DNA from 4 places in the Pseudomonas sp. FW300-N1A1 genome. Region 1 is predicted to be linked to each of the others. Evidence: predicted binding sites of a transcription regulator. Region 1 holds the regulator's gene; each other region holds the start of a gene.
What was found. The regulator FliA, encoded in region 1, starts transcription of late flagellar genes. The targets are predictions, from matches to a motif close to CTAAAGTTTNNNNNNNNNNNGCCGNTAA.

Region 1 (7,978 bases):
TCATCGGCATCTCGTAGTCCATGGTGATCACGTCCGGCTTGAGGGCCAGGGCCTGGTCGATCGCCTCTTTACCGTTGGTGGCCGTCCCGACCACCTGGATATTCGGATCGGCCGAAAGAATTTCCGAGACGCGGCGGCGGAAAAAACCCGAATCATCCACCACCAGGACCTTGACTGCCATAAACACTCCATTAGACGGAGCGAGGCTCAGTCGCCCCGCCCCATCAGAATCAAATACGCCGTGCGGCGTAACGCTTGAGCATGCTCGGAACATCGAGAATCAGGGCTATGCGGCCGTCACCGGTAATGGTGGCGCCGGACATCCCCGGGGTTCCCTGGAGCATTTTGCCCAATGGCTTGATGACCACTTCTTCCTGGCCCACCAGTTGATCGACGACAAAGCCGATTCGCTGGGTGCCCACCGAAAGGATCACCACATGGCCCTCGCGCTGCTCTTCATGAGCGGCGGAACTGACCAGCCAGCGCTTGAGGTAGAACAGTGGCAACGCCTTGTCGCGCACGATCACCACTTCCTGACCGTCGACCACGTTGGTGCGCGACAGGTCGAGGTGGAAGATCTCGTTGACGTTGACCAGCGGGAAGGCGAACGCCTGGTTGCCGAGCATGACCATCAGCGTGGGCATGATCGCCAGGGTCAGCGGGACCTTGATGACGATCTTCGAGCCCTGGCCCTTGGTCGAGTAAATGTTGATCGAACCGTTGAGCTGGGAAATCTTGGTTTTCACCACGTCCATGCCCACGCCGCGCCCGGACACGTCGGAGATCTCGGTCTTGGTCGAGAACCCCGGGGCAAAAATCAGGTTGTAGCATTCGGTATCGCTCAGTCGGTCGGCGGCATCCTTGTCCATCACGCCGCGTTTTACCGCGATCGCGCGCAGGACGTTAGGGTCCATGCCTTTGCCGTCATCGGAGATCGACAGCAGGATGTGATCACCCTCCTGCTCCGCCGCCAGCACCACCTTGCCACCACGGGACTTGCCCGAGGCCTCGCGCTCTTCTGGCGACTCGATACCGTGGTCGACCGCGTTGCGCACCAAGTGGACCAACGGATCGGCCAGCGCCTCGACGAGGTTCTTGTCGAGGTCGGTTTCTTCACCGACCAGTTCCAGGTTGATCTCTTTCTTGAGCTGACGCGCCAAGTCGCGAACCAGGCGCGGGAAGCGCCCGAAGACTTTCTTGATCGGCTGCATCCGGGTCTTCATGACGGCGGTCTGCAAGTCTGCCGTCACCACGTCGAGGTTCGACACGGCCTTGGACATGGCTTCGTCGCCACTGTTGAGCCCCAGGCGAACCAGGCGGTTACGCACCAGCACCAGTTCGCCGACCATGTTCATGATTTCGTCCAGGCGCGCGGTGTCCACACGGACCGTGGTCTCGGCTTCACTGACCGGCTTCTCGGCAGGCGCTGGTGCCGCTGCACGGGCAGGTGCGGCGGCTGGCTTGGACGCTTGAACCTTGGCGGGCGCTGACTTGGCAACCGGCTGTGCCACAGGCACGGCAACCGGTGCCGCCGCAGTGGCCGTAGACGCGGCACTGCCAACGTCCTGGCTGAACTTGCCCTTGCCGTGCAACTCATCGAGCAAGGATTCGAACTCGTGATCGGAGATCAGATCGCCGCCAACCGCCACTGCGGCGGGCACGGCCGCTGCCGGAACGGAGGCAATGGCCGACTCCAGCGCTACGACGGCAAAGTTGCCCTTGCCGTGCAACTGATCGAGCAGTGCTTCGAATTCGTCATCGGTAATGTCGGTGTTCTCGGCCGCTGCGACAGGCGCAACAGGCTCGGCCGGCGCCGCGAGTGCATCGACGGCGAACTGGCCTTTGCCGTGCAACTGATCGAGCAACGACTCGAACTCGGCATCGGTAATCTCATCGTTGCCAGCAGCCGCCACGGGGGCTACTGCAGCAGGTGCCTCGGCTTGCGCCTTGACCGCGTTCAGCGAGTCGAGCAGCAGTTCGAATTCATTGTCGGTAATGTCGCCCGAATCGCTTTGCGCTTCAGGCTCGGCCAGCGCTTCAACCACCGGCGCAACTTCATCGGCCGACTGCGGCTCGGCCAAGCGCGCCAATGCCGCCAGCAGTTGCGGGGTGGCCGCCGTGATTGGCGCCCGCTCACGGACTTCGCCGAACATGCCGTTGACGGCGTCCAGCGCTTCGAGAACCACGTCCATCAGCTCTGAGTCGACGCGACGCTCACCCTTGCGCAGGATGTCGAACACGTTCTCGGCGATGTGACAGCATTCCACCAGCTCGTTGAGCTGGAGGAAGCCGGCGCCCCCTTTTACAGTGTGAAAACCGCGAAAAATTGCATTGAGCAAATCCGCATCATCCGGTCGGCTTTCCAGCTCGACCAGTTGCTCGGACAGTTGCTCTAGAATCTCGCCGGCCTCAACCAGGAAATCCTGAAGGATCTCTTCATCGGCGCCGAAGCTCATTAATGGGTGCTCCTAATGGTAAGTCCTGATATCGGTCAATGCCGGACCGGCATGCACCGTCATCACGACCTGTGACCTAAAAACCAAGGCTGGAAAGCAAATCGTCCACATCGTCCTGACCGGACATCACGTCATCACGTTTATCGGCATGAATCTGCGGACCTTCACCCTGAGCCAGATGTTTTTTCGGATCTTTTTCAGCCAGCATCGATTCGCGGTCATGTTCGATGCCCGCGAAGCGATCGACCTGACTGGCCATCAGCACGAGCTTGAGCAGATTGCTTTCGACTTCCGTGACCAGTTGCGTCACGCGCTTGATTACCTGACCGGTAAGGTCCTGGTAATCCTGGGCCAGCAGAATGTCATTGAGGTGGCCTGAGACGACCTGGGTCTGCTCGGCGCTGCGCGTCAGGAAACCGTCGACGCGCCGGGCCAGCTCGCGGAACTCTTCGGCCCCGACCTCGCGACGCATGAAGCGCCCCCAGTCCGAGCTCAAGGCCCGGGCATCGGTGCCGAGGGCATTGACCAGCGGTGTACTGCTCTCGACCAGGTCCATGGTGCGGTTGGCAGCGGCCTCGGTCAGCTTGACCACATAGGACAGGCGCTCGGTGGCATCCGTGATCTGCGACACTTCCTCGGCCTGCGGCATGTGCGGGTCGATCTGAAAATTGACGATCGCGCTATGCAGCTCACGGGTCAGCTTGCCGACTTCCTGGTACAGGCCGCGGTCACGGGTCTGGTTGAGCTCATGGATCAGTTGCACGGCGTCGCCGAACTTGCCCTTTTCAAGGCTGTCGACCAATTCGACCGCGTGTTTTTTCAGGGTCGATTCAAAATCGCCCTGTGAAATCTCTCTTTGCTCCATAGCTCCCCCGTGGCGCAGTGGCACCACCTATCAACCGATGCGTTCGAAGATTTTCTCGATCTTCTCTTTCAACGCCTGGGCCGTGAACGGCTTGACCACGTAGCCGTTGACGCCGGCCTGGGCCGCTTCGATGATCTGCTCGCGCTTGGCTTCAGCGGTCACCATCAACACCGGCAGGTGCTTGAGTTTTTCGTCGGCGCGCACGTGGCGCAGCAGATCGATGCCGGTCATGCCAGGCATGTTCCAGTCCGTTACCAGAAAGTCGATGCTGCCGCTGTTGAGCACAGGGATGGCCGTAGTGCCGTCATCTGCCTCGACCGTGTTGGTGAACCCGAGGTCACGCAACAGGTTTTTAATGATCCGCCGCATCGTTGAGAAGTCATCAACGATGAGGATTTTCATGTTCTTGTCCAATTCGACCTCCAAGCAGTCTTAAACGCGCCCAGCACCTGGACACGCCATTCAATCAATCAGGCGTAACACTCAACGACTGTCTGGAGCACAACGGATTGAAACCTGTGCGGCTGCACGCCACACCGGTCTCGTTCGCAGTGTCCCCACACTGCTGTCAACGCGCTCGCCACTCTCCCAAACGCCCCCGCAAACGGGCCGCGCACTGGCTGTGTAACTGGCTGACCCGCGATTCGCTGACCCCCAGGACCTCACCGATTTCCTTGAGATTCAACTCTTCGTCGTAGTACAGCGCCAACACCAGTCGCTCACGCTCCGGCAAATTGGCAATCGCGTCTGCCAGCGCGGCCTGGAAGCGTTCATCTTCCAGGTCACGCGACGGCTCAAGATGAGCACTCGCGCCATCCTCGTGCAGCCCTTCGTGTTCGCCGTCCTGCAACAGATCGTCGAAACTGAATAGGCGGCTGCCCAAGGTGTCATTCAAAATCCCGTAATAATCATCGAGACTCAATTGGAGTTCGGCCGCAACCTCGTGATCTTTAGCGTCACGTCCGGTTTTAGCTTCAATTGAGCGAATCGCGTCACTGACCATCCGGGTATTGCGGTGGACCGAACGTGGCGCCCAGTCCCCCTTGCGCACTTCATCGAGCATCGCGCCGCGGATACGAATCCCGGCATAGGTCTCGAAACTTGCTCCTTTGCTCGCGTCGTATTTGGTCGACACTTCAAGCAACCCGATCATCCCCGCCTGGATCAGGTCTTCCACCTGCACGCTGGCCGGCAGACGCGCCAGCAGGTGATAGGCAATACGTTTTACCAGTGGCGCGTAACGCTCGATCAGCTCGTACTGCGCGTCACGCGCCGACTTCTTGTACAGGTTGTAACCGCTGGCTGTCATAACACCGGACCCGCCGTTTGTTGCACCAGGCGCTCGACGAAAAACTCCAGATGCCCGCGCGGATTGGCGGGCAACGGCCAGGTATCGACTTTCTGCGCGATGGCCCTGAAGGCCAATGCGCACTTGGAGCGGGGGAAGGCTTCGTACACGGCGCGCTGTTTCTGCACGGCCTTGCGCACGCTTTCGTCGTAAGGCACCGCGCCGACATATTGTAAGGCGACATCCAGGAAGCGATCCGTGACCTTGGTCAACTTGGCGAACAGGTTGCGCCCTTCCTGCGGGCTCTGCGCCATGTTGGCCAGCACGCGGAAACGGTTCATGCCGTAGTCGCGATTAAGCAGTTTGATCAGTGCGTAGGCATCGGTGATGGAGGTCGGCTCGTCGCACACCACCAACAGCACTTCCTGGGCGGCGCGCACAAAGCTGACCACCGATTCGCCGATACCGGCAGCGGTGTCGATCACCAGCACATCGAGGTTGTCACCGATGTCGCTGAACGCCTGGATCAGGCCGGCGTGTTGGGCCGGGCTCAGGTGCACCATGCTCTGAGTGCCCGAGGCGGCCGGCACGATACGAATGCCGCCCGGCCCCTGCAGCAACACATCACGCAGTTCGCAGCGGCCCTCGATCACGTCGGCCAGCGTGCGCTTGGGGGTGAGCCCCAGCAACACGTCGACGTTCGCCAACCCGAGGTCGGCGTCCAGCAACATGACTCGCCTGCCGAGCTCTGCCAGAGCCAGGGACAAGTTCACTGACACGTTAGTCTTACCGACGCCACCCTTGCCGCCGGTCACCGCAATCACCTGTACGGGATGCATGCTGCCCATGTGCTTTCTATACCTTGTCGTCTTAGACGCGGGCTACATGACTGGCTGCGCGTTCAATACTGAACAATGCATGGCAGGCCATCGATGTAGATACAAATCTAGTCATTGTTACCTCAGCCAACCCGCTTGGTCGGACTGTGGTAGATATCAGCGAACATATCAGCCATGGCTTCTTCGCTGGGTTCTTCCTGCATCTGCACACTCACGGCGCGACTGACCAACTGATGGCGGCGCGGCAAATGCAGATCATCCGGGATCCGCGGCCCATCGGTCAGATAGGCCACCGGTAATTCGTGACTGATCGCCAGGCTCAACACTTCGCCCAGGCTCGCCGTTTCATCCAGTTTAGTCAGGATGCAGCCCGCCAGCCCACAACGCTTGTAGCTGTGGTACGCGGCGGTCAGCACCTGCTTCTGGCTGGTGGTGGCCAGGACCAGGTAATTCTTCGACTTGATCCCGCGACCGGCCAGGCTTTCCAGTTGCATGCGCAACGCCGGATCACTGGCTTGCAGGCCGGCGGTGTCGATCAGCACCACACGCTTGCGCAACAGTGGATCCAGGGCCTGAGCCAAGGACTGTCCCGGGTCGACATGGGTGACCGAGACATTGAGGATCCGTCCCAGGGTCTTGAGTTGCTCCTGGGCGCCAATGCGGTAGCTGTCCATGCTCACCAGCGCAATGTTCTGCGCGCCGTACTTGAGCACGTAACGCGCGGCCAGCTTGGCCAGGGTGGTGGTCTTGCCCATGCCGGCAGGGCCGACCATGGCAATCACACCGCCCTCTTCCAGCGGCTCGATCTCGGGGGTCACGATCATCCTCGCCAGATGCGCCAACAGCATGCGCCAGGCTTGACGAGGCTCTTCAATGTCCGTGGTCAACGCCAGCAGGTCGCGCGACAGCGGGCCGGACAGGCCGATGCGCTGCAGACGACGCCACAGGTTGGCCTGTTGCGGGCGGCTGCCTTGCAGTTGATTCCAGGCCAGCGAACCCAATTGCACTTCCAGCAGCTCGCGCAAGCCATTGAGTTCCGAGCGCATCGAATCATAGGCCCGCACGTCGACAGTGGCCGCTGCCACTGGTGCTGGCGCAGGGCGTGGCGGTTCGGACAGCGTGGGCTCGATCAGCGGTTCGGCCGCCGTCAGTGGCAGGCCGGCAAACAACTGACGGTTGGTGCTGGTGCTTGCCTCGCCATCGCCACGCAGGCTGAGTTCGGCCTGGGCGGTGACGATCCGCGTCTGGGTCTTGCGCAGCTCGTCTTCGAGTTCCATGTTCGGCACCCGTGGTGCCAGCGCCGACAGCTTGTAATCCAGGGCAGCCATCAGCTCGACACCACCGGCGATGCGACGGTTGCCAATGATGGCGGCTTCAGCGCCCAGCTCATCACGAACCAGCTTCATGGCCTGACGCATATCGGCGGCGAAAAAACGCTTAACTTGCATAAACCACTACCTCAGCCGTTGGGCCCTACTGTCGCCACGATGGTCACTTGCTTGTTGTCAGGGATTTCCTGATACGCCAACACATGCAACCCCGGGACTGCCAGGCGGCCGAACCGCGAGAGCATCGCGCGGACCGGTCCTGCGACCAACAGAATCACCGGGTGACCTTGCATTTCCTGACGCTGCGCCGCGTCGATCAGTGAGCGCTGCAGCTTCTCGGCCATGCTTGGCTCCAGCAAGACACCCTCATCGGCGCCTTGCCCAGCCTTCTGCATACTATTGAGCAATATTTGTTCCAACCTTGGCTCCAGCGTGATCACAGGCAGCTCGGACTCAGTGCCTACAATGCTTTGCACGATAGCGCGGGACAAGCCGACACGCACCGCGGCCACCAAAGCGGCGGTATCTTGACTCTTCGCGGCGTTGTTGGCGATGGCCTCGGCGATGCTGCGAATGTCGCGCACCGGCACCTGTTCGGCCAACAGCGCTTGCAACACCTTGAGCAACTGCGACAGCGACAGCACGCCCGGCACCAGTTCCTCGGCCAGTTTCGGCGAGCTTTTGCCCAGCAACTGCATGAGTTGCTGGACCTCTTCGTGGCCGATCAGCTCGCTGGAGTGCTTGTACAGAATCTGATTGAGGTGCGTTGCCACCACCGTGCTGGCATCAACCACGGTATAACCCAACGACTGCGCCTGGGAGCGCTGGCTGACTTCGATCCACACCGCTTCCAGGCCAAAGGCCGGATCCTTGGCGGTGATGCCATTGAGCGTGCCGTAGACCTGGCCCGGGTTGATCGCCAGCTCGCGGTCCGGATAAATCTCCGCTTCGGCGAGGATCACCCCCATCAGGGTCAGGCGATACGCACTGGGCGCCAGGTCGAGGTTGTCGCGGATGTGCACGGTCGGCATCAGGAAACCCAGGTCCTGGGACAGCTTCTTGCGCACGCCCTTGATCCGCGCCAGCAACTGCCCACCCTGGTTGCGATCCACTAGGGGAATCAGGCGGTAGCCGACTTCCAGGCCGATCATGTCGATCGGGGTCACGTCGTCCCAGCCCAGTTCCTTGGTCTCCATGGCCCG
Region 2 (7,978 bases), on a different contig from region 1:
GCGGCCGTTTTTCACTGAAGTCTACGAATGCATGGCGGCGCTGGGGTTGCCGCGCGACACCTTTATGCACGAGATGGGTGTCAGCCAGTTCGAGATCAACCTGTTGCACGGCGATCCCTTGCTGCTGGCGGACCAGACGTTCCTGTTCAAGCACCTGCTCAAGGAAGTGGCACTCAAGCACGGCTTGACCGTGGTGTGCATGGCCAAGCCGTTGCCGCATACGCCGGGCAGTTCGATGCACATTCACCAGAGCGTGGTCGAGATCGGAACCGGGCGCAACGTGTTCAGCGATGAGGCCGGGCAACCGACGGCCCGGTTCCGGCACTTCATTGGTGGTCAGCAGGCGGCCATGGCGGATTTCACGGCGCTGTTCGCGCCGAACGTGAACTCTTATCAGCGGCTGTGCCATCCTTACGCATCACCGAACAACGCCTGCTGGTCCCACGACAACCGGGCGGCCGGCTTGCGGATCCCGGCCAGCGCGGCGGTTGCGCGACGGGTCGAGAACCGCCTGCCGGGTGCTGACGCCAACCCGTACCTGGCCATTGCCGCGAGTCTCGCGGCGGGCCTGCACGGTATTGAAAACCAGCTGGAGCCAACAGCGCCCATCCAGGGCGAATTTGAAGTGCCAGAAAGTTTGTCGCTGCCATGTACCTTGCATGCGGCTCTTGAGCGTCTGAAACGTAGCCAGTTGGCGAAGGAACTGTTCGGCAAGGAGTTTATCGAAGGCTACATCGCTTCGAAGACCATGGAGTTGACCAGCTTCCTTGATGAAATCACTCCCTGGGAGCGGCGCGTTTTAGCAGCCCAGGCATAACCGACCCGTCGCCGTCGGGCTATCGTTGACGGTAGCCCGATACTCACTGCAAGGAGCCGCCCGGAACGCCGATGCGCCAAATCTGGAAATCCTTTCGAGCGCTTTATTTCGCCTCGCTGATGATGTTGATCGGCTCGGGCTTACTCAGTACCTACCTGGCGCTGCGCCTCGCCGCGGACCATGTCGACGGTCTGTGGGTCGGTGCGTTGATGGCCGCCAACTACTTTGGCCTGGTGCTGGGCGGAAAAATCGGTCACCGGCTGATTGCCCGGGTCGGGCATATCCGGGCTTACTCGGCCTGTGCGGGGATCGTCGGTGCGGCGATCCTCGGTCACGGGCTGGTCGACTGGCTCCCGGCCTGGCTGATGCTGCGGGTGGTCGTGGGGCTGGGCATGATGTGCCAGTACATGGTCATCGAGAGCTGGCTGAACGAGCAGGCCGACGCCACGCAGCGTGGCGTGGTGTTCAGCGGCTATATGATCGCCTCCTACCTGGGCCTGGTGTTGGGCCAGCTGATTCTGGTCATGCACCCGGCCCTGGGGCCGGAGTTGCTGATGCTGGTGGCGCTGTGTTTTGCCCTGTGCCTGGTGCCGGTGACCCTAACCCGGCGCATTCACCCGGCGCCCTTGCACCCAGCCCCCATGGAGCCACGCTTCTTCATGAAGCGGGTGCCGCAGTCGCTCAGCACGGTATTGGGGGCCGGGCTGATTGTCGGCTCGTTCTATGGTCTGGCACCGCTCTATGCCTCGCAGCAGGGCTTGTCCACCGAGCAGGTGGGTCTGTTCATGGGCAGCTGCATCTTTGCCGGCCTGGTGGTGCAGTGGCCGTTGGGCTGGCTGTCGGACCGCTATGACCGGGCACTGCTGATTCGCAGCTTCGCGATTTGCCTGGCGCTGGCGGCGTTGCCTCTGGCGATCATGCCGCAGGTGCCGCTTGAGGTGCTGTTCATCGCCGGCTTCGCCTGCTCGCTTGTGCAGTTCTGCCTGTATCCGCTGGCGGTGGCGTTTTCCAACGACCACGTCGAGGGCGATCGCCGGGTATCGCTGACGGCCATGCTGTTGATGACTTACGGCGTAGGCGCGAGTATCGGGCCGCTGGTGGCCGGTGTGCTGATGAAGTATTTCGGCAGCCAGATGCTCTATGCGTTTTTCAGTTTTTTCGCCCTGGTCCTGGTCTGGCGCATTCGTCCGAAAGCCGTGACCAACCTGCATCAGGTCGATGACGCGCCGCTGCATCACGTTGCGATGCCCGATAACATGACCAGTTCACCCTTGGTGGCGGCGCTCGACCCGCGGGTGGATGAGCAGGTGGTGCAGGATCAGATGCAAAACGGTGCCAGCCCTGAGCCGGACCCCGAGTCCGGGGTACAACCGGATAGCCAGGCCGATGAGTCTGGCTCCGACCCCGAGGATCCGCCGCCGGAGTATCCGTCAGACCTGAGTGGCGCCAGGCCCTGAGGGCAAAAAAAACGGGCAGTCACCGTCAGGGACTGCCCGTTTTTTGATGTCGTTGGATCAGAAGTCGTCTTTGTCGAAGCGACGTGCCTCGCGCTGCAACTGATAGACAAAACGCTCGACCTGGCGCTGCACCAGACCGCTCATGTTGTGAAAGCGCACGCCGGCGAAGGTGGTGTCGATTTTTTCTTCGTGATGCAGGTAACGCAGTTCAACCGGGGCCGTCATGCTGCCGAAGGGCAGGGCGGCGACAAAGCGCTCGTAGACCTGGCCCAGTTGCAGGCCGTTGGTGATGTCCCCGTCAAAACGCAGCTTGCAGCCGGTTGCCGAAATGTCCAGCAACTTGCCGTTCAACGGCGCCTTGAGTTTTTCGCCCGCCAGTTCGATGTTGACCAGTTGCGCCAGTTTCAAGGCAGCACGAAAGGCATTGCGACGCTGGTGGTACACCACTTCATCGGGCAGCGTGCCACGGTAACAGCGGTCACCCGTGGATTCGTCGATGGTCAACAGGCCGTTGCTTTCCCAGGCAATACGTACGCCTTCGTGAAAGCCTTCGATGCGGAAAGGTTCGCCCGCCAGCAGGAAGCGCTCGCCATCGCGGGGGATCATTTCGTCCAGCGCGAGCATGTTGCTCTCGCGATCCACTTCGACCAGATAGCTCTGGAAACGCTGGCTGCGTTCATGGAACGTAATGATCAGGGGATCGTGGCTCTCTTGCAGCATTCGCAGATGACCGGCGATTTCCAAAGGGGTCGCAAGCACCTTTGGTGGCTGCGGAGCATCTTCCGCGTTTGAGGCGTTGAACACGGCTTTTCAATCTCCAGGCAGGATACGGTCACACGCAAGGCTGGCATTCTGCCAGCATGTTTGGCGCCTTCATAGGGCGCACTGAATGATGGGGTCAGGCCTGACTGAGTGGGCGAGGCTTCACCAGCATGGCGGTTGATCCGCGAGCGTCGTAGAGGGTTGGAGACTCGCCCCCGTTGAGGATCCTCAACTGATGGGCGGTGCTGGCTTGTTGCACCAGGATCGAGCGGCCATTGCGCTCATTGGCGACCTGGCAGTCTTCGAGTAGTTGATTGAGCACATCGCTTTGCGCCAACAGTTCCTGGCCAATGCCGGAGTGGGCGGCGAGTTGCTCCAGGCCGCTGCGGTCAGTCGGCAGGTTGAGGCTGGCCAGCACTTCGCTGCGCCGGCGGCCATGCTGCTCCAGCAGAATGATCAGGCCTTGCTTGCGGGCCAGAATGGCCTCCAGCAGCGGCATGTCGCGACCGTGCAGGGCAAGGGATTCTTGCTGCAGCAAATCCAGCAACTGTTGCGCTGGAGCAAAATCGTCGGTGATCAGTTGCAGTAAATTAGTATCGTGCATGGCTGGCCTTGGGTTTTTAGCGTCCAAAAGCCCTGGCGCCGGCCGTCGGCTAGCGCTGGGCTTCGAAGTTGAGCAGTTTGCTGGCGACGCGGTTGCTGTCGACTTTATAACTGCCATCGGCAATGGCGGCTTTCAACTCGGCCACGCGGGCCTTGTCGACGGCAGGCTCTTCGCGCAGCGTGTCCGTGATCTTCTGCAACTGCTGAGCCTCGTTGCTGAGGTGTACCGACTCCCCGCTCTGGCTGGCCCCGACCTGTTCGGTCTGGGTCGACAGCGGCACGGTTTTGGCGGCTTCACCGGTTTCCTGGGTGGCGCCGGTACGCGAACTGCTCGTGAGCGTGGGTGCGCTGTTTATGCGGCTGAAATCAATGACCATAGTAAAAAAACCTCTGGGAATTTGGACGCTTGCCATGTTTTCGGCCAATCCCGAAAAAACTTTAGGCTCATTTATCCATGAGCGCGGGCGCGTCGGCATTTGCCCTGCGTGAGGCACAGTTTAGGGAATGGGTCGATTACGCGCCAGTGCTCTACATGGCGACCTCTACCTGGCCGGGCGCGGTCACTTGCGCTTTGATCACCCGTTGAGAGTTCAGGTTCTTGACCCGGATCTGCTCGTTCAAACCGCCATTGGCCAGAGCTTCGCCCGGCATCCGTACGCTGAGGGTTCCGCTGCGGGCGGTGATCACGACCTGGTCGCCCTTGCGCACGACTTCTGCCTGCTCCATGTGAACCAGGGTAATGACCTGGTCATTGACCATGGATCGGACAAGTTTTTGCCCGATCGCCTGATCCACGTTCGTCAGGTACCCCTGGTTGATCAGGCTGATGTCGCGCTCGCGCAGCATCACGTCGAAAGGCTCGATGATCCCGGCGCGCTTGAGGGGCCGGGTGGTGGTCACGACCTCGCGGAACAGGTGGACCTGGGCGGGGACGAAGACTGTCCAGGGGGCGCCGCCGTCACACCGCACCCGCACCGTGACGCGTCCCAACGGCTTGGCGGGGCTTTCCAGCGTCGCTGTCAATTCCTTGTCGCACATGGGCATGCGCAAGCGCGGGTCGAGTTGATTGACCTCGATTTCATAGCGGCCTTCGGTTTGACTGGTGGCCAGATAGTCTTCTACGGTGAATTCAAGAAAGCCCTGAGTGACGCCGATAAGTAGATCAGGCAAGGTAACCGGGTCGGCAAGGGCAGGGCTGCCAGCATTGAAAACACACGCCACCGCAACCATGCAGCGCCATCGGCGGCAGGTTGAGGTCAGGCGTCGGAATAATGTCGTGTTCACGTTCATGGCAGTTCAAAAGCAAGCGCCGTGCCGTTTAGTGATGAATGTGCGTCGCAACACACTTAGCGTTGGTGTAGGAGTCTGGGCATGGCTGGTGTAATGGATGCAGTAAACCAGCGCACGCAACTGGTAGGGCAGAATCGCCTGGAGCTGTTGTTGTTCCGTCTCGACGGCCCACAGCTCTACGGGATTAACGTTTTCAAGGTCCGGGAGGTGCTGCAATGCCCGAAACTGACCGTGATGCCCAAATCCAACCCTGTCGTGTGCGGTGTCGCCAGTATTCGGGGGGCGACCATTCCGATTCTGGATCTGGCCATGGCCACCGGGTCGGGCGGGTTGAAGGATCAAAGTAATCCCTTTGTGATCATCACGGAGTACAACACCAAGACCCAGGGCTTCCTGGTGCGCTCGGTGGAGCGCATCGTCAACATGAACTGGGAGGAGATCCATCCGCCACCCAAGGGCACGGGACGCGATCACTACCTGACCGCTGTGACTCGAGTCGACAATCAGTTAGTCGAAATCATCGACGTGGAGAAGGTGCTGGCGGAAGTGGCGCCCACACCGGAGGCGATTTCCGTCGGCGTGGTGGATGTCGAGACTCAGCACAAGGCGTTGTCCTTGCGAGTGCTGACGGTCGATGACTCGTCGGTGGCGCGCAAGCAGGTTTCGCGTTGCCTGCAGACGGTGGGGGTCGAGGTGGTCGCGTTGAACGACGGTCGCCAGGCGCTGGATTACCTGCGCAAGCTGGTCGAGGAAGGCAAGAAGCCGGAAGAAGAGTTTCTGATGATGATTTCCGACATCGAAATGCCTGAAATGGACGGCTACACCCTCACGGCCGAGATACGCAACGACCCTCGCATGCAAAAGCTTCATATCATCCTGCATACTTCGTTGTCGGGTGTGTTCAATCAGGCGATGGTCAAGAAAGTCGGTGCCGATGACTTCCTGGCCAAATTTCGTCCTGATGACCTGGCATCCCGGGTAGTCGACCGGATCAAAGCAGCAGACATCAGCTAGGGGGCTTTGCCCTTGGCGGTCAACACGATTTAAGAGGCGGCATCATTGTCTACGGGTAATTTGGATTTTGAACAGTTCCGGGTCTTCCTGGAAAAAGCCTGTGGCATTTTGCTCGGTGAGAACAAGCAGTACCTGGTGTCGAGCCGTCTTAACAAGCTGATGGAACAGCAAGGCATCAAGTCCCTGGGAGAACTGGTCCAGCGTATTCAGGGCCAGCCACGCAGTGGCCTGCGCGAAATGGTCGTGGACGCGATGACCACCAACGAAACCCTCTGGTTTCGTGACACCTATCCGTTTGAAGTCTTGAAGAACAAAGTCCTGCCCGAGGCGATCAAGGCCAGTCCCGGCCAGCGTCTACGGATCTGGTCGGCCGCCTGTTCGTCGGGGCAGGAACCGTACTCGTTGTCGATGTCGATCGATGAGTTCGAACGCTTCAACATGGGCCAGTTGCGGATGGGGGTGCAGATTGTTGCCACCGATCTGTCCGGCACCATGCTGAACAACTGCAAGACCGGCGAGTACGACAGCCTGGCCATTGGCCGCGGGCTGTCGCCAGAGCGACTGCAGCGCTACTTCGATCCGAAAGGGCCGGGGCGCTGGGCGGTCAAGGCGCCGATCAAGAGCCGGGTGGAGTTTCGCTCGTTCAATCTGCTCGACAGCTACGCCAGCCTGGGCAAGTTCGACATCGTGTTCTGCCGCAACGTATTGATCTACTTCTCCGCCGAAGTGAAGAAGGACATCCTGTTGCGCATTCACAGCACGCTCAAGCCGGGGGGCTACCTGTTCCTGGGGGCCTCCGAGGCACTGAACGGTTTGCCGGATCACTACCAGATGGTCCAGTGCAGTCCGGGGATCATCTACCAGGCCAAGTGATGGTCGGGTGACAAAAATAGCGGGAGCCCTCGGGGCTAATTCCGATCAGTTAAGCCAAAGACCAGCCGAACATAGTACCCGTGGCGAGGGAGCTTGCTCCCGCTGGGCTGCGTAGCAGCCTCAAAACAGGGCCGCTTTGCGCCCCAGCGGGAGCAAGCTCCCTCGCCACGGGTTTCGTGTTCGGCTTTATTTCTCTTAACTGACCGGCATTAGCCCTTGGGGCTCCCGTTTTTTTGCCCTACACAGGCTTCTGGACGGTCGCGCACTCAGGGTGTGCTGTTGAGGCATTGCGCTGTTCCGGGCGGCAGAAAAGCGGCAGGTGGCGGAAATCGGTTGCCGCTTTTCTGGCATTGCCACGTTGCCGCCGCTGGCAAAGCCCCTGTTTACGGGGTTTTGCCAGCTGGCACGGGGCTTGCTAAGTACCTGATACGAAAAATCAGGTCACCCAAAGGTTTCCGACATGAGCATTAGCTTCGATAAAGCGCTCGGTATCCACCAGCAAGCCCTGGGCTTCCGCGCCCAGCGTGCCGAAGTGCTGGCCAACAACATTGCCAACGCCGACACCCCGAACTACAAGGCTCGGGACCTGGACTTCTCGGCCGTCCTGGCCGCCGAGAACGACAAGCACAAGAACGGCACCTTTGCCTTGAACATGACCAACAGCCGTCATATCGAAGCGCAAGGCCTGAGCAGTGGTGACGAGACGTTGCTGTACCGCACGCCGATGCAACCGTCGATTGACCAGAACACCGTGGACGCGCAGCTGGAGCAATCCAACTACGCCGAGAACTCGGTGAACTTCCAGGCCAGCTTCACGCTGCTCAACAGCAAATTCAAAGGGCTGATCTCGGCCCTGCGCGGAGAGTAATCCATGTCCCTATCCAGTGTTTTCAATATTGCCGGTAGTGGCATGAGTGCCCAGACCACTCGCTTGAACACCGTGGCCAGTAACATCGCCAACGCCGAGACCGTCTCCTCGAGCATCGACCAGACCTACCGTGCCCGGCATCCGGTGTTCGCCACCATGTTCCAGGGCGGCCAGTCGGGCGGCAGCGACTCGTTGTTCCAGAATCAGGAGGCCGCGGGCCAGGGCGTTCAGGTGCTGGGTGTGGTCGAAGACCAAAGCAACCTGGAAGCCCGCTACGAGCCGAATCATCCGGCG
Region 3 (7,978 bases), on a different contig from region 1:
GTCAAGTCCACCAGAATCAGTTCGCGGGCGTCGAGGCGAGAGAGCAAGTCGCTCGGCTCAATCACCAGCGCCAAGCCAGAGAAGTCAGACATGTGAGGTCTCCAGAGCACAAAGGGGAGGATTGTAGCGCAACGGCTATTGGCCGCGGTTGCTAAAGCTGTGCAGGGCCTTTTCGATGCACTGCACGGTTTTGCCGAACGCTTGCAGGCTGATGTCCGAAAAGGGCCCGCCGCCCTGATCCGCGACCACCAGCATGATGACTCGGCCATGATTGGCCAGCGAGCGCAGCAGCAGGTGTTCGCCGCCGAACAACGTGCGCAGGCTGCCCGGCAGCAGGGCCGAGAACTGGGCATGGTTGGCGGGTGTCAGGCGCAATTGTGCCGGCTGGGCCAGCAGTTTTTGCAGGACACTGCTCTGGCTGACTTGCAGGGTCAGGGTCGCGGTTTCCTTGGGCAGGCCAGCCATCTGATGGACGCGCAGACTGGTCTGGCTGCGATCCACCATCAATAGCACGACCCGTCGCATGCCACAGGCCGCCAGTGCATCGCGGGCGCAGGTGGTCAGGTGCAAGGCGTTGGTGAAGCGGCTGGGTTCATGGAGCAACTCGGCACATTGCCTGCGCCATTTCACCAGGTCTTCGGCGGTCGGTGCGTCAGCTGCACGCAGCCCGCGGTGCAGGCGGCGATCGCCCCAGGGCCAGAGCAGGGCCTCGGCGGGGTGCCAGAGATCCGGCATGGCATGGTGACGGGCACTTTGCGCGGCCTGTTGGTGCAGTTGCTGTTGCAACTCATCCATCGGCATCTGCAGGTAGAGGCTGGTCAGGAACTGCCAGCGCAAGCTGTGGGGACCATCCCAGGCATGTTGGGCCGACAGCGCCAGGCCGTTGGCCAGTAGCACCGTATTGGCAGGTTGGTTGAGCCAGCGGCGCAGGGTCGGATCGTCGTCCAGGCGATTCTGCTGGCGCAACGGATGATCCGCGTCACGGGCGATGCGCAGCACCTTCGCCAGTTCCCGTTGTTCGCTCAGCAACAGGCGATAGCCTTGCGCAACCCAGACAGGCAGGCGCCAGACATCGACCAGTGCCTGGCAGAGATCGAGCAGGCGTACCCCGAACAGTTCTTTCTCGACCTTATGGGCCGGCTCCCCCTTGTGGATAACCCTCAGCTCCCAGTCTTCCAGCAGTTGTGGATAACTCAGCGCCAAAGGCCACAGGGGGGACAGGAACAATAAACTGCCCCAATGAATGTCCTGCCACAGTCGCGCCAGGCGGCTGGCAAAAAAACCGTTGGCCTGCTGGGTGGCGTGCTGGCTGATCAGTTGCAGCTGACGCAGGGCCGGCGGGATGTCGTTCCCGGGCAATGCAGGCAGGCGGGCGAGCAGTTCTTCCGTGCGTTTGAGGCCCAGGCGAGTGATCGCCACCTCAAGGTTTTCGCAGGGCTCGGTCAGGCTGCCGTGGGTGTGGCGGTTGGCCTCGCGAATGACACTCAAGGCCAGGGCTGGGCTGTCTTGCATCAGCTCGGCGATATCGCGCAACGAGCTGCGGTTGTTGCCGATGGCTGCGCAAACGCGATCGTGACTGGCTTGCGGCACAGGCAAGGTCACGCTATCGAGCAGCTTGACCCAGCCTTGGAGTGTGGTCGGTTTCGTAGTTGGAACGTTCGTTTCGTTAGCCATGGTTGGGCGCGATCATCATTGACTTCAAACACGCCCGGAATGGGCCAAATTGGCTTTTCGCCATAACGGGCTACAGTCTGGCGCAGTTTTGCCGATAAGTAGAAGAAGAGATTTTTTGCCTTCCGAATATGACCTTGAACCCGACTTAAATAAGTACCTTCTATCTATGGCTAAAATTATCGGCATCATCGTCGTATTCGCGAGCGTGCTCGGCGGATACGTGCTTTCCCACGGCAAGATTGCCGCCCTGATCCAGCCCTTCGAGGTGATGATCATCGGTGGTGCGGCCCTGGGGGCATTCCTGCAGGCCAACCCCGGCTACATGACCATGCATGTGTTCAAGAAGTCCTTGAGCATGTTCAGTACGCGCTTTACGCACGCCTTCTATCTGGAGGTGCTGGGCCTGATCTACGAGATCCTCAACAAGAGCCGCCGTGAAGGCATGATGGCGATCGAGGGCGATATCGAAGATGCCGCGGCCAGTCCGATTTTTGCCAAGTACCCGACGGTGCTCAAAGATGAGCGCATGACCGCGTTCATCTGCGATTACTTGCGCATCATGTCCTCCGGCAATATGGCTCCCCATGAGCTTGAAGGCCTGTTCGACATGGAGTTGTACAATCTCAAGGAAAGCCTTGAACATCCTTCCCATGCGGTCAACGGTATCGCTGACGCCATGCCCGGCTTCGGTATTGTCGCGGCGGTCCTGGGGATTGTGGTGACCATGGCCTCCCTGGGCGAGGGTGACCAGAAGTCCATCGGTCTGCACGTGGGTGCGGCACTGGTGGGGACTTTCTTCGGTATTCTCGCGGCCTACGGTTTCTTCGGCCCACTGGCCCATTCCCTGGCCCATGACGCCAAGGAAGAGCTGAATGTCTACGAAGCCATCAAGGCCTCGCTGGTGGCTTCGGCTTCCGGCATGCCGCCATCGCTGGCGGTGGAATTCGGGCGCAAGGTGTTGTACCCGTCGCATCGTCCGAGCTTCGCCGAGCTGGAACAAGCGGTTCGCGGTCGTTAGTGCCCTGCCTCGCACATACGTTCCTTTTTTGGCGAGTGGCTGTTGTTGCCAAACAAGGCGACGCGACGAGTCATAGCCCGCTATGGCGAGGAGCGGCAACGCAGTATGGCGACAACAGACGCCGCCAAAAAGGAACAGTATTTGTGATGCAGAGCACTTAGATCATGGAAAATAATCAGCCGATAATCATCAAGCGCGTCAAGCGCATTGCTGGCGGGCATCACGGGGGCGCCTGGAAAATCGCCTTCGCTGACTTCGCGACGGCGATGATGGCGTTCTTCCTGGTGCTGTGGCTGTTATCCACGGCCACGCCCGAGCAGAAGATCGCCATCGCCGGTTACTTCAAGGACCCGATCGGCTTCTCGGAAAGCGGCACGCCTTACATTATCGACCTGGGGGGCTCGCCGGAGCTGGCGCCGGACAAGACCCTCAGCCCGGAGGTCAAGTCCCAGCCACAGCCGGACAAGGTGACCATCGATACCGAGCAGGTTGAAGGCATGGCCGAACAGGTCGAGCACGAGCGGCTCGAGTTGTTGCTGCAAGAGTTGCAGAACAAGGTCGAAGAGAACCCGCAACTGCAGAAGTTCAAGGATCAGATCCTGTTCGAAATCACCCCGGATGGTTTGCGGATCCAGATCATCGATTCGGAAAACCGGCCGATGTTCGACTCCGGCAGTGCGCGCCTAAAGCCGTACTTCGAAGACATTCTGCTGGCCATGGCCGACACCATCAAAGCGGTGCCGAACAAGATCAGCATCAGTGGCCATACCGATGCCAAGCCGTATGCGGGCACTGGCGATTTCGGCAACTGGGAACTGTCGGCCAACCGCGCCAACGCTGCACGCCGTGCCCTAGTGGCCGGCAGCTACCCCGAGCAACAAGTGGCGCGAGTGGTGGGGTATGCCTCCTCGGCCCTGTTTGACCGCAAGAATCCGTTCAACCCGGTCAACCGGCGTATCGACATCGTGGTGCTGACCAAGAAGGCCCAGCGCGCCATCGAAGGTGAGCAGGGCGTCGAGCCTGCGCCGACTTCCGGGCAGGGCGCGCCAGGGGAGGTGCCGGCCACGCCGGTCGACCCGAACGCGTTGCCGGCGGACAAGCAACCGCTGCCGGCCCATGAGGTGCGCGAGCGCTTGAACCTGTTTGACGACCCGCTGCCGAAGCCAACTGAAGCTCCCAAGCAGTGATCCATGAAAAAGCCGACAGCGACGTCGGCTTTTTCATGGTCGCCGTTTGCCTTAAAAACCGCGGCGGACCCTGGCCTTGAGTTCGGTATGGAAGCGATCTGCATTAGTCCGGTTGTTCGAGCGTATCGACTCGTTGCTGACGATCGAGTCCAGCGTCATTGAGCGTCTGAGTGTCTGCTCGTTGCGGTAGGCGTCGATAAAGAAATCGAGGTCGGCAATCCTCGCCAGTTTTGGCCACTTGTCGAGGTACTCCGGCAGTTCGCCGACGCCGGTCTTGAATGAGCAGATTCGCCGATCACTGATGGTCGCTTCGCCAATTTCGAAGGGTACCCACCAGGAGTGCGCGGTTTTGTCCGATACCACTGCCAGCAAATGGCTGCACTCGGTAATGTTGCGGGTAATCACGCCGGTGATGTCGTCGGTGGTTTGCGATTCGGGATCCAGTACATCCAGATAGGTTTTTATCCCGGCCTGGCTCAGGCGGTCGTTGATGGTCATGGCTGTGGGGCGGTCGGTGTGGCGGTAGCTGATAAAGACGGGCATCAGAAGTGTCCCTTGATCGCGAGTTCGCGGTAATAGGCGCCGAGGGCAGTGAGGCGACAGCCCGTGGATTCGATGGCGGCGTAATACATGTGTTCGGCATCGACCGGCTCGACCAGGCTGTGGCGATTGCACTTTTGCAATTGGGCGAAGACGTCGCCGTTCTCGGGGCTGTAGGCCGCCTCCGTGGGCTCGAAGCTGGGGTCCAGAGGGAAGACAAAACTTGCCTCGGGGAACCAGTCAGGCAGCTTGCGCAGTGTTTCCTCGGCGATCAGTGGCGCGACTTCGCGCAAGGCCACGAATTGCGACACGTTGGTCTTGAAGACTGGGCGCTGCTCCCAAGCGCCCAGCGCGTTGTCGACGAACGAGTACACGCTGCCGGGTGTGACTTTGCCCAGCACATTGGCTGCGCCGCCATGCAGCGCCTGCAAGAGCAGGCCGGTAAAAACGCCGTGGCCGGCCCTCTCCATGGCCGGCTGCTCTTTCTTGCACGCGGTGAGGATGGTCATACCCTCGCCGATCATGCTGCTGCCACCCCTTAAGCCGCGTACATCAGCGGCGGCGCCGGCTTCGCAGCAATCGAGAATGATGATTTTGTTTTTGATCTGGGGGGCATTGTTGGCCCAGACAAGAATGTCGCTGATGCGGATGCCGTCACCACCGCCTCCGAAGTCCTGGGGAATCAACAGCCCCTCATCAATGTGTGTGTCGAATTGCCCGTGGCCGGCGAAGTACAGCAGGGCGACATCGCAGTCGCCGGAGAACAGTTCCTGAATGCTCTGCTTCAACAGTCTGCCTGTCAGCACTTCTTCGGCTGACGTCATGACCTTGTTGCTGAAATTGGGGCGGCCGCTGGCGTGGCGCTCCAATAGCGAGGCCATGGCCATGGCATCGTTGTTACAGCCGCTGAGCTGGGCAACGTGGCTGTAGTGGTTAATGCCGATAAACAGTCCCTTGCGCATTACTCACCCCGCCGTCTGTTCACGAATGGCGCTGACAATGCTCTGGGTGTTCCAGGCGCATTCGGCATGGGCGGCCTCGCGCACCACGCTGGAAATGCGTTCGGCACCAAAGGGCTTGATCGCGATGATCACTTTGCCCATGCGTTTGGCGATCTCGATTTCCTTGTTGATCCACTTGCTGTAGGTCGCGTACTTGCCGGCCATGATCAGCACGGCCGAGCAGGGTCGGATCTGGTTCTCGATGGCCGCTTCCAGCTCCTTGTCGGTTCGCGCGCCGATGATCGGGTCGTCCGACGGCACCGAGTAGTTCTTGAAGTCGAAGCGTGGCTGGGCCGTCAGCAGCTTGACCAGATTGTCGTGAGCGTCTGAGTAGGTCCACGAATGGCTGATGAACAAGTGATAGGTGTGCATGGGCTGTCCCTCGGTTCGCGTTCAGCGAATAGCGGCTCGTGCACCAGGCAGGTGGCACGAAGAGGGACTGAATGTAGGGGGATCAGGCAGGGCGGCAAGGTCTCCAAAGACAAAGAGACGAGTCCTTCGCTTGAAGGGAAAATGTCTTACGGAAGGTTGTTGGGTTTAATACGTGAGGTGCAGGTCGCAGGACGTGCAGAGCAGTCCGCGCCCTTGCCGGATGGCAGGGGCGTGGACGGTCTGTTTAATAGCTGGTTTCGGGCAGGCTGGCGATGATCGAGCGGTAGCTGTTCATGCGCTGCTGCTGCACGCGGCCATCTTCCAGCGCTTTGAGCAGGGCGCAACCCGGTTCCCGGTCGTGCTTGCAGTCGCGGAAGCGGCAGGTGCCGATCAAATCGTTGAACTCAATGAAGCCGGCTTCGACATCGGCACGGCTGACGTGGCCCAGGCCGAATTCACGAATACCCGGGGAGTCGATCAACTCACCGCCACCGGGGAAGTGGAACAACCGCGCGGTGGTGGTGGTGTGAGTGCCCTGGCCGGACAGTTCGGACAGCGGACCGACGCGGGTATCGACTTCCGGCAGCAGGCTGTTGACCAGCGACGACTTGCCGACACCAGACTGGCCGACGAAAACGCTGATGCGCCCGTCCAACTGCTTCTGCAGGGTTTCCATGCCATTGCCATGGTGCGCCGAGACTTCCAGCACGGGGTAGCCCAGCGTGCGATAGACCGCCAGCAGCGCATTGAGCGCCGGGGCGTTCTGCTCGTCGATCAGGTCGAACTTGTTGAGCAGCAGCAACGGGCGAATGCCGGCATGTTCGGCGGCCACCAGATAGCGGTCGATCAGGTTGGCGTGCGGCTCGGGCAGTGGCGCGAAGACGATCACGATCATGTCGACGTTGGCCGCTACCGGCTTGAGCTGGCCACGGCTGTCCGGGCGACACAGCTCGGTGTTGCGCGGCAGTTGCGCGACGATCACCCCGATGCCCTGGTTGCCGGCACGCCAGACCACCTGGTCGCCGGTCACCAGCGCAGGCAGGTTGGCGCGCAAGTGGCAGCGGAACACCTGGCCGGCCAGTTCGCCCTCGCAGGCCTCGACCTCGACCTGGACGCCGAAGTGGGCGATTACCAGGCCTGTCTGCTCAGGGCCAAGGTCACCACCTTCCAGCGCTTGCACGGCGGAGGATTCGCGTTTGGCGGCGCGGGCAGCGCGCTCGCCTTGAATCTTTTCGATGCGCCAGTTTTGACGACGATTGAGTTGGCGTTTGGCCATGGGTGTTCCGTGTTGATAATGCAGCGATTAGGTAAAACGGCCGCGAGTTTAGCACGCCCGCGTGCGTGCCTAGGCTAAACTGCGCAACACTGCTTAGGAGTCGACACATGCAAAACCCACAGAATCTGATCTGGATCGACCTGGAAATGACCGGTCTGAACCCGGACACCGACGTCATCATCGAAATGGCCACCATTGTCACTGACAGCAATCTCAATACCCTGGCCGAAGGCCCGGTGATCGCCATTCACCACAGCGACGAGATCCTGGCCGGCATGGACGAGTGGAACACCCGTCAACATGGCGGTTCCGGCCTGACCCAGCGGGTGCGCGACAGCCGTATCAGCATGGCCGAAGCCGAAGCCCAGACTCTGGTGTTCCTGGAGCAATGGGTGCCCAAGGGCAAGTCGCCGATCTGCGGCAACAGCATTTGCCAGGACCGTCGCTTCCTCTATACCCACATGAAGTCCCTGGAAAGCTACTTCCACTACCGCAACCTGGACGTCTCGACCCTCAAGGAGCTGGCTGCACGCTGGGCGCCAGAGGTCCGTGACAGCTTCAAGAAGGGTAGCACCCACCTGGCGCTGGACGACATCCGCGAGTCGATCGCCGAGTTGCAGCATTACCGCCAGCACTTCATCAAGGCCTGATGATCGGGCGCTCCCTCAGGCGCTGCAATCACCCTGTGGGAGCGGGCTTGCCCGCGAATGGCCCGGTCGGGCCATGAAGTTGTCTGGGGCTGAGAACATTCTTGAGTGCCCTCTTCTGGTGCCGACCCTAAATGGCTAGACTGCGCGCCTTCTTGCAAGGACCGCCGCTATGTTGCTGATGCTCTACCTGATTGCCATTACTGCTGAAGCCATGACCGGCGCGTTGTCTGCCGGTCGTCGTGGCATGGACTGGTTTGGCG
Region 4 (7,978 bases), on a different contig from region 1:
CAAGTATGCAAGACCCGCCAGGCATCGCTGCCAGTGACTACCTGAGCGCACAACATCAAATCTCTTTACCGAAATCGATACAGACTATTCGCATCATGGATGCCCGCTGGATCCGCAAGAAAAAAGAACTCAGACACCTGGCTGCCGGCGTCAATGAACGCGAACAAAATCACCGCAAAGCCATCATACTTCTTAGTTGCCATGACTCCGCACACATCGTTAACGGAAACTCATTCAAGGAGACGAGTACAAAGACACCCACCCTCACAAACGGTTTTTACATGATTTACAACTTGAGCACGCAGGCAGTAACCGTCATCGATCAGGACTCCAATTCACCCGACTACCCGAGTGAGGAAAAATCGCGACAGAACAACGCAAGAGAGAAGGAAGACAGGAAGATTTCAGAGCACTGAAGCGTCAACTTCAGTCACAGGGACTCAACGCAGGATCGACACACACAAAATTCTTCGCTCGAATTGTGGCCCCGCACCACGCGGGACCACAGTTCGTAACTAGCAAGGCAACATCAGAACAGCTTGCGGCCTTTATTCGCCGCGATGCGCATACGCAGCGCATTGAGCTTGATGAAGCCGGCGGCATCAGCCTGGTTGTACGCGCCGCCATCTTCTTCGAAGGTTGCGATGTTGGCGTCGAACAACGACTCGTCAGACTTGCGACCGGTGACGATCACGTTGCCCTTGTACAGTTTCAGGCGAACGACGCCACTCACGTGCGCCTGGGAGGCGTCGATCATCTGTTGCAGCATCAGGCGCTCAGGGCTCCACCAGTAGCCGGTGTAGATCAGGCTGGCATACTTGGGCATCAACTCGTCTTTGAGGTGAGCCACTTCGCGGTCCAGGGTGATCGATTCGATGGCACGGTGAGCGCGCAGCATGATGGTGCCGCCAGGTGTCTCGTAGCAGCCACGGGATTTCATGCCGACATAGCGGTTCTCGACGATATCGAGACGGCCGATACCGTGTTCGCCACCGATGCGGTTGAGGGTCGCCAGCACGGTAGCCGGGCTCATCTCGACGCCGTCCAGTGCAACGATGTCACCGTTACGGTAAGTCAGTTCCAGGTACTGCGGCTTGTCCGGTGCTTTCTCCGGGGAGACGGTCCAACGCCACATGTCTTCTTCATGCTCGGTCCAGGTGTCTTCCAGCACGCCGCCTTCATAGGAGATGTGCAGCAGGTTGGCATCCATCGAGTACGGGGATTTTTTCTTGCCGTGGCGCTCGATCGGGATCGCGTGCTTCTCGGCATAGTCCATCAGCTTCTCGCGGGACAGCAGGTCCCACTCGCGCCATGGAGCGATGACTTTCACGCCCGGCTTGAGTGCATACGCGCCCAGTTCGAAACGTACCTGATCGTTGCCCTTGCCCGTGGCGCCGTGAGAAATGGCGTCAGCGCCGGTTTCGTTGGCGATTTCGATCAAGCGCTTGGCGATCAGTGGACGCGCGATGGAAGTACCCAGCAGGTACTCGCCTTCGTAAACGGTGTTGGCGCGGAACATCGGGAACACGAAATCACGCACGAACTCTTCGCGCAGATCGTCGATGTAGATTTCTTTTACGCCCATGGCTTGTGCCTTGGCGCGAGCTGGTTCGACCTCTTCGCCCTGACCCAGGTCAGCGGTGAAGGTCACCACTTCACAGTTATAAGTATCCTGCAGCCACTTGAGGATCACCGAAGTGTCCAGGCCGCCGGAATACGCCAGAACGACCTTGTTTACGTCCGCCATGCCATCACTCCACGGGGTTCTACGGAAAGCCGATAAGTCTAACGCTGCGGGAGGATAATTTACAGAGGCGCGACAGCTTATGACGACGAAGCGACAGATTATGTCGAGCGGGCGACGATTTCAGCCGTTCAGGATGCCGTACCCGCGCTGCCGCTGGAGCTGACTTGCGGGGCAGGATCCTGCACGGGCTCGACCCGCTCAAGTTGTACATTGACCCGGCGGTTTTTCGCCCGATTGGCCGTATTGGTATTGGGGGCCAGGGGGTAACGTTCACCATGGAAGCGCAGGGTGATCTGCGACTCGGCAATGCCATTGGCCTTGAGGTAATCCATCACCGCCAGCGCCCTGCGCCGGGACAAATCACGATTGGTCAGACGGTTGCCGCTGTTATCGGAATGCCCGTCGACCTCAATGTGATTGACCGTCGGATCAGCCTTCATGAACACCAGCATCACCTGCAACCTGGCCTTGGCCTGTGCGTCCAGTTCAATACCGCCGCCCGGAAAACCGACCTGGGCCTGCTTCACCTGGTCATAATTCATGGGCAGCAACTTGGCGACACAGCCCTGGTAATCGGCATAGGCCTTGCTGAACCTGACCGGCAGCAAACGTACTTCCGACACCCGGCCATCACGCGCGTAATGCCGAACCAGTGGACTGCGCCCGTCCATCAAGCCGCCGATGAGGCGCCCGGCCTGAAGCTGCGAACTGTCGAACAACACGTCGCCGCTGCCCAGCCTGACTGAGCCCAGGTTGATATCACCCCGCCCAGGCTGCCACGGCGCCGCGGCGGCCAGCAAGGTCGCCGAGCCACCGGCCAGCATCGGGTTATAGGCCTTCAAGCGAAACGTCGCCTGCTCGCCCGCTCGCCGCACGAACTCACCCGAACCGAAATCGGTAATCGGCTGTGTCAGGCGGCATTCGAACTTGTCACCTTCGACCTTCCACTCAATGCTCTCCAGGCGTGTCTGGAAAGTGAGCGCCATGGCGGGAAGGCTGGCAAACACACTGAGCAAGGCTAGATAACGCTGGCGCACGGGAGGCTCCACTGACTTCTACAATAAAAAGACCGACACACACGTTTACGGCATACCTTTGTAATATCGGAAGCCTACGACAAAACTTGATAGCGGGTGCCTGCGAGAGTCTTTTCCGGTAGCATTCCCATGAGTTTTACCCGCCTGGAATCCCCAATGTCCGACCGCCTGACCCTGCTGCGTCCCGACGACTGGCATATTCATCTTCGCGATGGTGCTGTGTTGCCCAATACAGTGGCGGATGTCGCGCGCACCTTTGGTCGCGCCATCATCATGCCTAACCTGGTACCGCCGGTGCGTAACGCCGCTGAAGCCGACGCCTATCGCCAGCGTATTCTCGCTGCGCGCCCGGCCGGTAGCCGCTTCGAACCGCTGATGGTGCTCTACCTGACCGACCGCACGACCGCCGACGAAATTCGCACGGCCAAGGCCTGCGGTTTTGTTCACGCCGCCAAGCTGTATCCGGCCGGTGCGACCACCAACTCGGATTCTGGCGTAACCAGCATCGACAAGATCTTCCCTGCGATCGAGGCCATGGCCGAAGTCGGGATGCCCTTGCTGGTCCACGGTGAAATCACCCGTGGCGACGTCGACGTCTTCGACCGCGAAAAGATCTTCATCGACGAGCACATGCGTCGTGTCGTGGAACGTTTTCCAACGCTCAAGGTAGTGTTCGAACACATCACCACCAGCGATGCCGTGCAGTTCGTCAATGAGGCTTCGGCCAACGTGGGCGCGACCATCACCGCCCATCACCTGCTATACAACCGCAACCACATGCTGGTCGGCGGGATTCGCCCGCACTTCTATTGCCTGCCGATCCTCAAGCGCAACACCCACCAGGTCGCCCTGCTGGATGCCGCCACCAGCGGCAGCGAGAAGTTCTTCCTGGGCACCGACTCGGCGCCCCACGCCCAGCACGCCAAAGAAGCAGCCTGTGGCTGTGCCGGGTGCTACACCGCCTATGCCGCGATCGAGATGTACGCCGAAGCCTTTGAACAGCGCAACGCGCTGGACAAGCTCGAAGCCTTCGCCAGCCTCAACGGCCCGCGCTTCTATGGCCTGCCGGTGAACACTGACCGCATCACCCTGGTCCGCGAAGAATGGACCGCCCCAACCAGCCTGCCGTTCGGCGAGCTGACTGTCATCCCGCTGCGCGCCGGTGAAAAACTGCGCTGGCGCCTGCTGGAGGAACACGCGTGAGTGAAGACCATTACGACGACGAACAGGAAGGCCAGGGCGGCGGTTCACGCCACCCGATGGCTGCCCGGTTCCGTGGATATCTGCCCGTCGTCGTCGACGTTGAAACCGGTGGTTTCAACTGTGCCACTGACGCCTTGCTGGAAATCGCCGCGACAACCATCAGCATGGACGAAAAGGGCTTTGTGTACCCTGATCACACCTATTTCTTCCGTGTCGAGCCGTTCGAAGGCGCCAACATCGAAGCCGCTGCACTGGAGTTCACCGGGATCAAGCTCGATCACCCACTGCGCATGGCGGTGAGTGAAGAGAGCGCGCTGACCGACATCTTCCGTGGTGTGCGCAAGGCGTTGAAAGCCAACGGCTGCAAGCGGGCCATCCTGGTCGGCCACAACAGTAGCTTCGACCTGGGTTTCCTCAACGCCGCGGCCGCGCGCCTGGATATGAAGCGTAACCCGTTTCACCCGTTCTCCAGCTTCGACACCGCCACACTGGCCGGCCTGGCTTACGGCCAGACCGTACTGGCCAAGGCATGCCAGGCAGCGGACATCGACTTCGACGGACGTGAGGCCCACTCGGCTCGCTACGACACCGAGAAGACCGCTGATCTGTTCTGCGGCATCGTCAACCGCTGGAAGCAAATGGGCGGCTGGGAAGACTTCAACGACTGATCGAGTCGCAGGTTTCTTGCGCCCATGAAAAACCGGCCACTGAGGCCGGTTTTTTTATACCTGACGCTTGGCTTACAGTGCCGCAGCGTGCTCGGTCAGGTAAGCAGCAACGCCTTCTGGCGAAGCGGTCATGCCTTTGTCGCCTTTTTTCCAGTTGGCCGGGCAAACTTCACCGTGCTCTTCGTGGAATTGCAGGGCGTCGACCAGACGGATCAGCTCTTCCATGTTACGGCCCAGCGGCAGGTCGTTGACGATCTGCGAGCGGACAACGCCTTTGTCGTCGATCAGGAACGCGCCACGGAACGCCACGCCGCCTTCGGACTCAACGTCGTAGGCCTTGGCGATGTCGTGCTTCATGTCAGCAGCCATGATGTACTTGACCTGACCGATGCCGCCGGCGTTGACCGAGGTGTTGCGCCAGGCGTTGTGGGTGAAGTGCGAGTCGATCGAAACAGCGATCACTTCAACGTTACGCGCCTTGAAATCAGCCATGCGGTTGTCCAGAGCAATCAGCTCGGACGGGCAAACGAAGGTGAAGTCCAGCGGGTAGAAGAACACCAGGCCGTATTTGCCTTTGATGGCCGACGACAGGGTGAAGCTGTCGACGATTTCGCCATTGCCGAGTACGGCCGGAACGGTGAAGTCAGGGGCTTGTTTGCCTACGAGTACGCTCATTGAATATTTCCTGGTGTGGTGGCGTGATGAACGGTATCGAACCAGTCTGTCGGGATTAAACGACAGGTTGATGAATCGACTGCCCTTCGCGAGGACCGACCATCATACACTGCGTTTTTGACCTGTCCTCAACGGTTTTTCCAATGGGCCAAAAAACCCGGCAACGGGCCTGCAGACAACCTCAGGGAGCGCTTCGTACCGTTCGTCAGGCGAATGTGGATCCGCCACACATCGCCGGGAAAGCACTTTGACAATCATTCTCGTTAACATTAAGATCCATCGCAATTGAGCCCTAACCAGCGACGGTTCTCACCTTATGTATGTCTGCCTCTGCACTGGCGTCACCGACGGTAAAATCCGCGATGCAATCTACGAAGGTTGCTGCAGCTACCGTGAAGTGCGCGAAGCCACCGGCGTTGCCAGTCAATGCGGCAAATGTGCCTGCCTTGCCAAGCAAGTGGTCCGCGAAACCCTCGCCGACCTGCAGTTGAGCCAGGCCGCTATCCCCTACCCTGTAGAATTTTCTGCAGCGTGAAATAGAGCATTCCAAAGAACCGGACCCAGCGTCCGGTTTTTTTATGCCCATAATTCAATCGCTTAGCGTTCGGATGCGGAACACAAACATTCTTATTCCGATTAATTTTTATATATTATTCAATAACTTAGGTTTGACACTAAGTACTTGCCGGCTCAAACTCTGCCTTATATACGGTAATTAAAGGGCAGGACCCCATCATGAAAGGCGACGTCACAGTCATCCAGCACCTCAACAAGATTCTTGCCAATGAGCTGGTCGCAATCAATCAGTACTTCCTGCATGCGCGCATGTATGAAGATTGGGGCCTGAACAAGCTTGGCAAGCACGAGTACCACGAATCCATCGACGAGATGAAACACGCGGACAAGCTGATCAAGCGCATCCTGTTCCTCGAAGGCCTGCCCAACGTCCAGGACCTGGGCAAGCTGCAGATCGGCGAGCACACCAAGGAAATGCTGGAGTGCGACCTGCGTATCGAGCGTACCGGCCATGCCGACCTCAAGGTCGCGATCGCCCATTGCGAAACGGTCGGCGACTTCGGCAGCCGTGAACTGCTCGAAGATATTCTTGAATCCGAAGAAGAACATATCGACTGGCTGGAAACCCAACTGGGCCTGATCGACAAAGTGGGCATGGAAAACTATCTGCAATCGCAGATGGGCGACGAGTAAGTTACCGCTCGTTAAATCCGCCACACTAAAAAGCCCCGCCCTCTTACGAGAGGCGGGGCTTTTTATTACCTGCAGGGGCCGCGGCCCCTACTGGTGGATCAGGCTTCTGTCTTGGCTGCAGCGGCTTTGGCCGAAGCATCCTTGATCAGTGCCTGCAACGAACCGTCTGCAGCCATTTCGATCATGATGTCGCTACCGCCGACCAGTTCGCCACCTACCCACAGTTGCGGGAAGGTTGGCCAGTTGGCGTACTTTGGCAGGTTGGCGCGAATTTCCGGGTTCTGCAGGATGTCCACGTAAGCGAACTTCTCACCACAGCCCATGACCGCCTGAGCGGCTTTCGCGGAAAAGCCACACTGTGGCGCATTCGGCGAGCCTTTCATGTAAAGCAGAATGGTGTTGTTGGCAATCTGCTCTTTAATAGTTTCGATGATATCCATGAAGCACCTCGGCTGAACTTTCCGACTCAGTTGTCGGCACGGTGGCGCATTGTAACGGAAAGCCGGGCGCGATGCTCGGCCTCCCCGACAGACATGCCTACGCGGCGGCCACCGTCACCGGCACCCCATTGAGCGCCGCATTGCCGGACAACTCATCCAGTTGCTGCTCATCGGTCAGGTCATTGGCGCTGGAGCCAGGCTGCCCCATGGCGATGGTCATCTGCACGCCCGGCCGGGCATGTCCCCAGCCATGGGGCAGACTGACCACCCCCTTCATCATCTCGACACTGCCCAGCACCTCGACCTCGATCGCCCCGACCCGCGAGCTGACCCGCACCCGCTGACCGTCGTTGAGCCCGCGGCTGGCAAGATCCTCCGGGTGCATCAGCAACTGATGACGCGGCTTACCCTTCACCAGGCGGTGATAATTGTGCATCCACGAATTGTTGCTGCGCACATGGCGACGGCCGATCAACAACAACTCATCAGCGACCGGTACCTGTTGCGCGGCAAATCGCGCCAGGTCGCCCAGGATCGCTGGCGGCGCGGCCTGCACTCGCTGATTCGCAGTTTTCAGGCGCGGTGCAAGGTTGGCCTTGAGCGGCCCCAGGTCGATGCCATGGGGGTGATCGAACAGGCTCGCCACCGACAGTTTGTACGGTGAAGCATCGCCATAGCGGCCGGCGCGCAAACCAAAATCGATCATCTGCGCCGGTGGCATCGTGGGCTTGAGTTCTTTGCCGGTCCGGGCCGCAAACGCCTTGGCCAACCCGACGAAAATCTCCCAGTCATGCAGCGCGCCCTCGGGCTTGGGCAGGATGGCCCGGTTGAATCGGCTGACATTGCGCACGGCGAACATATTGAACGTCGTATCGTAGTGATCGTTTTCCAGCGCAGAGGTCGACGGCAGGATCAGATCGGCATAGCGCGTGGTCTCGTTGATGTACAAGTCGATGCTGACCATGAACTCCAGCCCATCCAGCGCCTGTTCCAGCTGTC

Region 2: the regulator FliA is predicted to act here: its motif matches at 4,054-4,081, upstream of flgM (flagellar biosynthesis anti-sigma factor FlgM).
Region 3: the regulator FliA is predicted to act here: its motif matches at 1,745-1,772, upstream of motA (flagellar motor stator protein MotA).
Region 4: the regulator FliA is predicted to act here: its motif matches at 2,848-2,875, upstream of AC3WQN_RS16355 (flagellar protein MotY).

The regions. Positions count from the first base shown of each region.
Region 1 is NZ_JBYTBK010000029.1:52,404-60,381, forward strand. Features, by position in the region: gene AC3WQN_RS18735 (protein-glutamate methylesterase/protein-glutamine glutaminase) at 1-181, opposite strand, end outside; gene AC3WQN_RS18740 (chemotaxis protein CheA) at 231-2,456, opposite strand; gene AC3WQN_RS18745 (protein phosphatase CheZ) at 2,533-3,321, opposite strand; gene AC3WQN_RS18750 (chemotaxis response regulator CheY) at 3,352-3,723, opposite strand; gene fliA (RNA polymerase sigma factor FliA) at 3,890-4,630, opposite strand; gene fleN (flagellar synthesis regulator FleN) at 4,627-5,457, opposite strand; gene flhF (flagellar biosynthesis GTPase FlhF) at 5,571-6,896, opposite strand; gene flhA (flagellar biosynthesis protein FlhA) at 6,908-7,978, opposite strand, start outside.
Region 2 is NZ_JBYTBK010000042.1:26,914-34,891, reverse strand. Features, by position in the region: gene AC3WQN_RS21945 (glutamine synthetase family protein) at 1-817, shown strand, start outside; gene AC3WQN_RS21940 (MFS transporter) at 889-2,274, shown strand; gene AC3WQN_RS21935 (flagellar brake protein) at 2,332-3,078, opposite strand; gene AC3WQN_RS21930 (flagella synthesis protein FlgN) at 3,173-3,640, opposite strand; gene flgM (flagellar biosynthesis anti-sigma factor FlgM) at 3,690-4,016, opposite strand; gene flgA (flagellar basal body P-ring formation chaperone FlgA) at 4,168-4,929, opposite strand; gene AC3WQN_RS21915 (chemotaxis protein CheV) at 5,011-5,943, shown strand; gene cheR (protein-glutamate O-methyltransferase CheR) at 5,989-6,816, shown strand; gene flgB (flagellar basal body rod protein FlgB) at 7,277-7,684, shown strand; gene flgC (flagellar basal body rod protein FlgC) at 7,688-7,978, shown strand, end outside.
Region 3 is NZ_JBYTBK010000007.1:31,356-39,333, reverse strand. Features, by position in the region: gene rhdA (thiosulfate sulfurtransferase) at 1-92, opposite strand, end outside; gene AC3WQN_RS07585 (HDOD domain-containing protein) at 136-1,674, opposite strand; gene motA (flagellar motor stator protein MotA) at 1,841-2,692, shown strand; gene motB (flagellar motor protein MotB) at 2,857-3,879, shown strand; gene AC3WQN_RS07570 (toll/interleukin-1 receptor domain-containing protein) at 3,931-4,422, opposite strand; gene AC3WQN_RS07565 (caspase family protein) at 4,422-5,381, opposite strand; gene AC3WQN_RS07560 (TIR domain-containing protein) at 5,385-5,792, opposite strand; gene rsgA (small ribosomal subunit biogenesis GTPase RsgA) at 6,037-7,068, opposite strand; gene orn (oligoribonuclease) at 7,176-7,718, shown strand; gene AC3WQN_RS07545 (trimeric intracellular cation channel family protein) at 7,888-7,978, shown strand, end outside.
Region 4 is NZ_JBYTBK010000023.1:23,554-31,531, reverse strand. Features, by position in the region: gene AC3WQN_RS16365 (hypothetical protein) at 1-416, shown strand, start outside; gene AC3WQN_RS16360 (argininosuccinate synthase) at 530-1,747, opposite strand; gene AC3WQN_RS16355 (flagellar protein MotY) at 1,876-2,784, opposite strand; gene pyrC (dihydroorotase) at 2,941-3,987, shown strand; gene rnt (ribonuclease T) at 3,984-4,655, shown strand; gene AC3WQN_RS16340 (peroxiredoxin) at 4,728-5,330, opposite strand; gene AC3WQN_RS16335 (bacterioferritin-associated ferredoxin) at 5,647-5,865, shown strand; gene bfr (bacterioferritin) at 6,066-6,539, shown strand; gene grxD (Grx4 family monothiol glutaredoxin) at 6,638-6,979, opposite strand; gene AC3WQN_RS16320 (molybdopterin oxidoreductase family protein) at 7,077-7,978, opposite strand, start outside.